DNA from 2 places in the Nocardioides sp. CF8 genome. Region 2 is predicted to be linked to the other one. Evidence: riboswitches for the same ligand, from Rfam matches in the RefSeq annotation. Region 2 holds a riboswitch; the other holds the start of a gene.

Region 1 (3,396 bases), 490 kb from region 2:
GGGGTCGGGCGCGGCGCCCTCGACCGCGTCGGCGAGCAGCCGCGCAGTCAGCGGCGCGAGCAGCACGCCGTGGCGGAAGTGGCCGGCCGCCAGGAAGATCCCGTCGTCGCCCGTCGGGCCGACGAGCGGCCGGTTGTCCGGTGTCCCCGGCCGGTCGCGGGCGAGCGCCTCGCACAGCTCGGCCCGGTCGAGGCCCGGCACCAGCTCCGTCGCGGCATCCAGCAGGCGCCGTACGCCACCGGCGGTGACCACCGGCGGACCGTCGTGCTCCTCGGACGTGGCGCCGACGACCAACTCCCCGTCGGCGCGCGGCACGAGATAGACCGGCTCGCCGCGCACCCAGCCGCGCAGCACGCGCGTCAGGCCGACGTCGCCGCGCAGCCGCAGGATCTCACCGCGCACGCCCCGCACCAGGTGCGCGTACGGCGCCGGCAACCGCGCGCCGGTGGCGATCACCGTCGCATCGGGGCCGACGATGGGGCGCTGCGCGACCACCCGCGGCCCGAGCGCGGCGAGCAGCGCCGCGACGACGGCGCGGGGGTCGACCGCGCGGTCGTGCGCCAGCACCGCGGCGGCAGTGACGCGACCGAGGGACGGCTCGAGGGCCCGGGCCGCGCGGCCGTCGAGCACCTCGACCTGCTCGCCGTGGGTGGCGAGGAGCTCGGCCTGGCGCTCGACCTCCTGGCGGTCACCGGCGTCGATGCCGACCAGCAGCGTGCCGGAGTCGTGCAGGGGCACGCCCAGCCCAGCGGCGTACGGCGACCACAACCCCGCGGAGGCGACGGCCAGGGCGTGCAGGGCGGACTCGCCGTGCCAAGCCTCGCCCGCCGGCGAGAGCATGCCCGCCGCGGCGTGGCTGGCGCCCGAGCCGGGGGCCCGGTCGACGACCGTGACGTCGTGGCCGCGCTCGACGAGCTCGACGGCGCAGGCGAGCCCGACGATGCCGGCCCCCAGGACGTGCACACGCATCAGCCGACCGCCGTCACGAGCTCCTTCGCGGCTGCCAAGGGATCGTGATGTCGCCAGATCGAGCCGATCACGGCGACGCCGTGGGCACCCGCTGCTCGCGCAGCCCGGGCACCCACGGCGTCGACCCCACCGATCGCGACCAGTGGAAGTGCCCCCGTGACACTCCTGATCGCGTCGGGACCCAGGGGGGCCGGCAGTCCGGCCTTCGAGGTGGTGGCGAAGACCGGGCCGAAGCCGGCATAGCTGGCGCCGTCGGCGGCGGCCCGCTCGATGGCGCCGCGGTCGCGACAGGTCGCCCCGATCAGGAGATCGGGCGCGAGTCGGCGGGCGTCGGCGACGGCCAGGTCGTCGGCCCCGAGGTGCACGCCGTCGGCGCCGGTGGCGAGCGCGACGTCGAGCCGGTCGTCGACGACGACCGTCGCGCCGGCCGGACGCACGGCGGCGAGCACCAGCCGGGTCAGCTCGACCAGCTCGCGCGTGGTGGCGTCCTTGTCGCGGACCTGGAAGCCAGTGACACCAGCGGCGGCGAGGCCCTCGAGCAGGTCGAGGTCGTCGGCTGCAGAGACCAGCGCGAAAATGCGGGGCAGGGAGGAACGGGACAGCATCGGATCGCTTCCTTCGCCGGCATTACCCGGATCAGGTGTAACGGTCGGAGCGGAATTCAGCTCCCTCTCAGCCCGCTGCCGCGAGCTCCCGTGGGGACGTGTCCGACGCTAGCAGAGTCGACTGCTCGCCGATCGGGCTGCGTGCCGCCTCGACCTCGGGGCGGCGTAGTCTCAGTGCCCGTGAGCGACGCTGAAACCCCCTACGCCGACCTGCTGCCGACCCACGGATCGAACGGCACCGACGAGACGCCGTACAGGCTGGTCACGACCGAGGGCGTGTCCACGTTCGAGGCCGAAGGACAGACGTTCCTCAAGGTCGACCCGGAGGCGATCCGGCGGCTCACCGCCGAGGCGATGCACGACATCAGCCACTACCTGCGCCCCGCGCACCTCGCGCAGCTCCGCAAGATCATCGACGACCCGGAGTCCAGCGGCAACGACCGCTTCGTCGCGCTCGACCTGCTCAAGAACGTCAACATCTCCGCCGGCGGCGTGCTGCCGATGTGCCAGGACACCGGCACCGCGATCGTGATGGGCAAGAAGTCCGAGGGCGTGCTCACCGGCATCAACGACGCCGAGGCGATCAGCGCCGGCGTCAAGGACGCCTACACGAAGCTCAACCTGCGCTACTCCCAGCTGTCGCCGCTGACGACCTACGAGGAGAAGAACACCGGCACCAACCTGCCGGCGCAGGTCGAGCTCTACTCGATGGAGCAGGGTCCGAAGGGGCCGGAGTACAAGTTCCTCTTCATGGCCAAGGGCGGCGGCTCGGCCAACAAGTCGTTCCTCTTCCAGGAGACCAAGGCGATCCTCAACCCCGAGCGGATGCTGGCCTTCCTCGACGAGAAGATCCGCTCCCTCGGCACGGCCGCGTGCCCGCCGTACCACCTCGCCGTCGTCATCGGCGGCACGAGCGCGGAATATGCGCTGAAGACCGCGAAGTACGCCTCGGCGCACTACCTCGACGACCTGCCCACCGCGGGCTCGATGGCGGCTCATGGCTTCAGGGACCTCGAGCTCGAGGAGGAGGTCTTCAAGCTGACTCAGTCCTTCGGCATCGGCGCGCAGTTCGGCGGGAAGTACTTCTGCCACGACGTGCGCGTCGTCCGCCTCCCCCGCCACGGCGCCTCGCTGCCCGTCGCGATCGCCGTCTCCTGCTCGGCCGACCGGCAGGCGCTCGGCAAGATCACGGCGGAGGGCGTCTTCCTCGAGCAGCTCGAGACCGACCCCGCCCACTACATGCCTTCCGCGGGAGTCTCGGAGGAGATCGCCTCCGGCGAGGTCGTGAAGATCGACCTGAACCAGCCGATGGACGAGATCCTGGCCGAGCTCAGCAAGCACCCCGTCAAGACGCGGCTCTCGCTGACCGGCCCGCTCGTCGTCGCGCGCGACATCGCGCACGCCAAGATCAAGGAGCGCCTCGACGCGGGCGAGGAGATGCCGTCCTACCTGCGCGACCACCCGGTCTACTACGCCGGCCCGGCCAAGACGCCGACCGGCATGGCGTCGGGGTCGTTCGGCCCGACCACGGCCGGACGGATGGATTCGTACGTCGAGCAGTTCCAGGCCGCGGGTGGCTCGAAGGTGATGCTCGCCAAGGGCAACCGCTCGAAGCAGGTCACCGAGGCGTGCGGCTCGCACGGCGGGTTCTACCTCGGCTCCATCGGCGGCCCCGCCGCCCGCCTCGCCCAGGACTGCATCACCTCGGTGTCGGTGCTGGAGTACGAGGAGCTCGGCATGGAGGCCGTCTGGAAGATCGAGGTCGAGGACTTCCCGGCCTTCATCGTCGTCGACGACAAGGGCAACGACTTCTTCACCGACC
Region 2 (3,396 bases):
GATCGCTCACGCGCGGCGACGACGACGGGGTCGTGCTCTACGGCGCCTGACGCACCATCGGCCGGTGCGCCACCCCGTCCTCGACGAACTCCGGCCCGCTGACCTCGAAGCCGTAGGTGGCGTACCACTCCGTCAGCCCGGTCTGCGCGTCCAGCCGGATCTCGCGGTCGCCGATCGCGGCGAGTGCCGCGGCCATCAGCTCGCGCGCCAGCCCACGGCCACGGGCGGCCGGCGTGACGGCGACGCGTCCGATCCGCGCGTGCGTTCCGTCGTCGAGCACCCGCAGGCAGGCGACCAGCTCGGCCCCGTCGTGGGCCAGCACGTGGCGGGTGGCCGGCTCGAGGTCGCGACCGTCGAGATCGGGGTACGGCGACTGCTGCTCGACGACGAACACCTGCTGCCGCAGTCGCCACAACGCGTAGGCGGCGCGGGAGTCGAGCTCGTCGAAGGTGTGGACGCTGATCGTCACGAGACGAACTCGACGACCTGCCGCAGGGCCCGGCGGGCCTCGGGGATGAACGGCAGGATGCTGTAGACGTGGATGAGGTCGGGCTCCTCGATGCTGGTGAGGTCCCAGCCGGCGTCGGCAGCCCGCTTCGCCAGCAGCCGGCAGCCGGGCGAGAGCAGGTCGCGGGTGCCGTAGAGCTGCAGCGCCGGCGGCAGGTCGTGGAGGTCGGCCAGCGCCGGTGACACCTCCGGACGAGCCAGGTCGCTCGCGGAACCGGCCCACCAGTCGGCGTACACGACGACCTTGGAGTGGAAGAGCCACGGGTCGACGGCATCGACCTCCAGGGTCTCGGGCGTGCTGGTCGTCAGGTCGACCCAAGGTGCGTGCAGGACGAGATGGGTCGCCGGGGTGAGCCCGCGGTCCCGCATCGAGATCGCCATCGCGAGCGCGAGGCCGCCGCCGGCCGAGTCGCCGGCGAGCACGATCCCGCCCGGCTCGTCGGCGAAGCGAGCGGCCTGCGCGACGAGCGCGTCGTGGCTGTCGCGCCAAGTGTGCTCGGGGGCGAGGGGATAGTCGGGCATGACGACCCGCGCCCCGATCCGGCCGGCGAGGCGGGTGGCGTGGCGGAGGTGGGCGGCGTCGATGCCGGCGACGAAGCCGCCGCCGTGGACGTAGAAGAGCGTGCGCGTGGGCTCGGTGTGCCGCGGTGTGATGACGTGGGAGGGGAAGCCGATGTCCTCGGTGACGACGCTGAAGCGCCGCTCGAACTGCCGCACGGCCTTCGTCGGCAGATCCGCGGGGGTGCGCTGGTGCCAGGCCTCGATCCGGGCGCGCTCGGCGGGCTCGGAGTCGAGCTCGCGTGCCTTGCGGACCCGCGGGACGGCGGTGGCGACGATCTGGTGGCGGAGGCTCGGCATGGGCGCAATCTATCCACGGACCAGGAGTGGGGTCGCCCGCGCTGCGGCGTACGCTTGCGGTCGAAGACAGGGGAGCACACCAGTGCTGAGAGTGCAGGACCGTCTGCAGACCCTCCGAACCTGATCCGGTTAACACCGGCGATAGGGAGTCCACGCATGCTGCGTCGCCTTGCCAGCTTGTCCATCACGTCCGTGCTCGTGCTCGCCGCCGCTGGGTGCAGCACCCTGGGCGGGGACGACAACGAGCCGACGGCCACCGAGCCCGGCTCGACCGCGCCCGAGGGTGAGGTCGGCGGCGAGGTCGTGCTCGTGACCCACGAGTCCTTCACCCTGCCCAAGAAGCTGGTCAAGGCCTTCGAGGCCGAGTCCGGCATCGACCTCGTCACCCGCGCCGCCGGCGACGCCGGCACGCTCAGCGCGAAGCTGTCGCTGACCAAGGACAACCCGACCGGCGACCTCGCCTTCGGCATCGACAACACCTTCGCCTCGCGGCCGCTCGGCGAGGGCGTCTTCGCGACCTACGAGCCGACCCTGCCGGAGGGTGCCTCGGACTACACACTGGACGAGGGCGCCGACAAGCTCACCCCGATCGACGTCGGCCACGTGTGCGTCAACATCGACAAGACGTGGTTCGAGAAGCAGAGCATCGAGCCGCCCTCGACCCTGGCCGACCTGATCGACCCGACCTACTCGGACCTGATGGTCGCGCCGGGCGCGTCGACCAGCAGCCCCGGCATGGCCTTCCTGCTCGCCACGATCGCGGAGTACGGCGACGCCGAGGGCGGCTGGCAGGGCTACTGGTCAAGCCTGATGGACAACGGGCTCAAGGTCGTCGACGGCTGGGAGGACGCCTACTACGGCGACTTCACCCAGGGTGGCGGCAAGGGCGAGCGCCCGATCGTCGTCTCCTACGACTCCTCGCCGGCGTTCACCGTCAGCGACGGGGAGACCACCACCGAGGCCCTGCTCGACACCTGCTTCCGCCAGGTCGAGTACGCAGGCGTCCTCGAGGGCGCGGCCAACCCGGCCGGTGCCGAGGCCGTCATCGACTGGCTGCTCTCCGACGAGGTGCAGGCCGCGTTGCCGACCTCGATGTACGTCTACCCCGTGAGCGACAGCGTCGAGGTGCCGACCGACTGGGCGACGTACGCCGTGCAGCCGCCGTCGCCGCTGTCGGTGCCGCCGGCCGACATCGCGACCAACCGTGAGCAGTGGCTCTCGGAGTGGACGGACGTTGTCACCAGGTAGGACCTCCCGGTGAGGCGCTGGCTGACCCTCGCGCTGCTCGCGACCGGGCCGGTGCTGGTCGTCGGCGTGTTCTTCGTGCTGCCGGTGAGCGGCATGGTGGCGCGCGGGTTCTGGCCCGACGGGGCCTTCGACCCTCGCGGCGTCCTCGACGTCCTGGCTCGGCCCCGGGTGCGGCGGGTCGCGTGGTTCACGGTGTGGTCCGCGGGGTCGGCGACGGCGATCGCGGTGCTTCTCGGCCTGCCGGTGGCCTTCGTGCTGCACCGCCTCGCGCTGCCGGGTCGCCGGCTGGTCCGGGCAACGCTGCTGGTGCCCTTCGTGCTGCCGACCGTCGTGGTCGGCGTGGCCTTCCGGCTGCTCCTCGGCGAGGCCGGGCCGCTCGGCTTCCTCGGCCTCGACGGGACACCGGTCGCGATCATCGCCGGCCTCGTCTTCTTCAACATCGCGGTCGTGGTCCGGGCGGTCGGGGCCGCCTGGGAGTCGCTCGACACCAGGCCCGCCGAGGCGGCCGCAGCCCTCGGTGCCTCGCCGGCGCAGGTGTGGTGGACGGTGACGCTGCCGGCGCTGCGCCCGGCGATCGTCAGCGCCGCGAGTGTCGTCTTCCTCTTCTGCGCGACCGCCTTCGGCATCGTGCTCACCCTGGGCGGGGTGCGCTACGCGACCATCGAGACGGAGATCTATCTCCTCACCACCACCCTGTTCGACCTGCAGGCCGCCGCCGCGCTGTCCGTGCTCCAGCTCGTCGTCGTGGTCGCGCTGCTCGGCGTCGCTGCGCGACTGCGGGCC

The links. Region 2 has a riboswitch for thiamine pyrophosphate ahead of CF8_RS01395 (thiamine ABC transporter substrate-binding protein). Riboswitches for the same ligand answer to the same signal wherever they lie in the genome.
Region 1: it holds a riboswitch for thiamine pyrophosphate, as region 2 does, so the genes downstream of both, thiE (thiamine phosphate synthase) here and CF8_RS01395 (thiamine ABC transporter substrate-binding protein) in region 2, are expected to answer to the same signal.

The regions. Positions count from the first base shown of each region.
Region 1 covers NZ_CM001852.1:771,491-774,886, reverse strand. Annotated here, with positions in the region: gene CF8_RS03805 (FAD-dependent oxidoreductase) at 1-969, opposite strand, end outside; gene thiE (thiamine phosphate synthase) at 969-1,574, opposite strand; TPP riboswitch at 1,566-1,676, opposite strand; gene CF8_RS03795 (fumarate hydratase) at 1,749-3,396, shown strand, end outside.
Region 2 covers NZ_CM001852.1:277,524-280,919, forward strand. Annotated here, with positions in the region: gene CF8_RS01380 (MBL fold metallo-hydrolase) at 1-50, shown strand, start outside; gene CF8_RS01385 (GNAT family N-acetyltransferase) at 38-469, opposite strand; gene CF8_RS01390 (alpha/beta hydrolase) at 466-1,365, opposite strand; TPP riboswitch at 1,424-1,530, shown strand; gene CF8_RS01395 (thiamine ABC transporter substrate-binding protein) at 1,543-2,613, shown strand; gene CF8_RS01400 (ABC transporter permease) at 2,623-3,396, shown strand, end outside.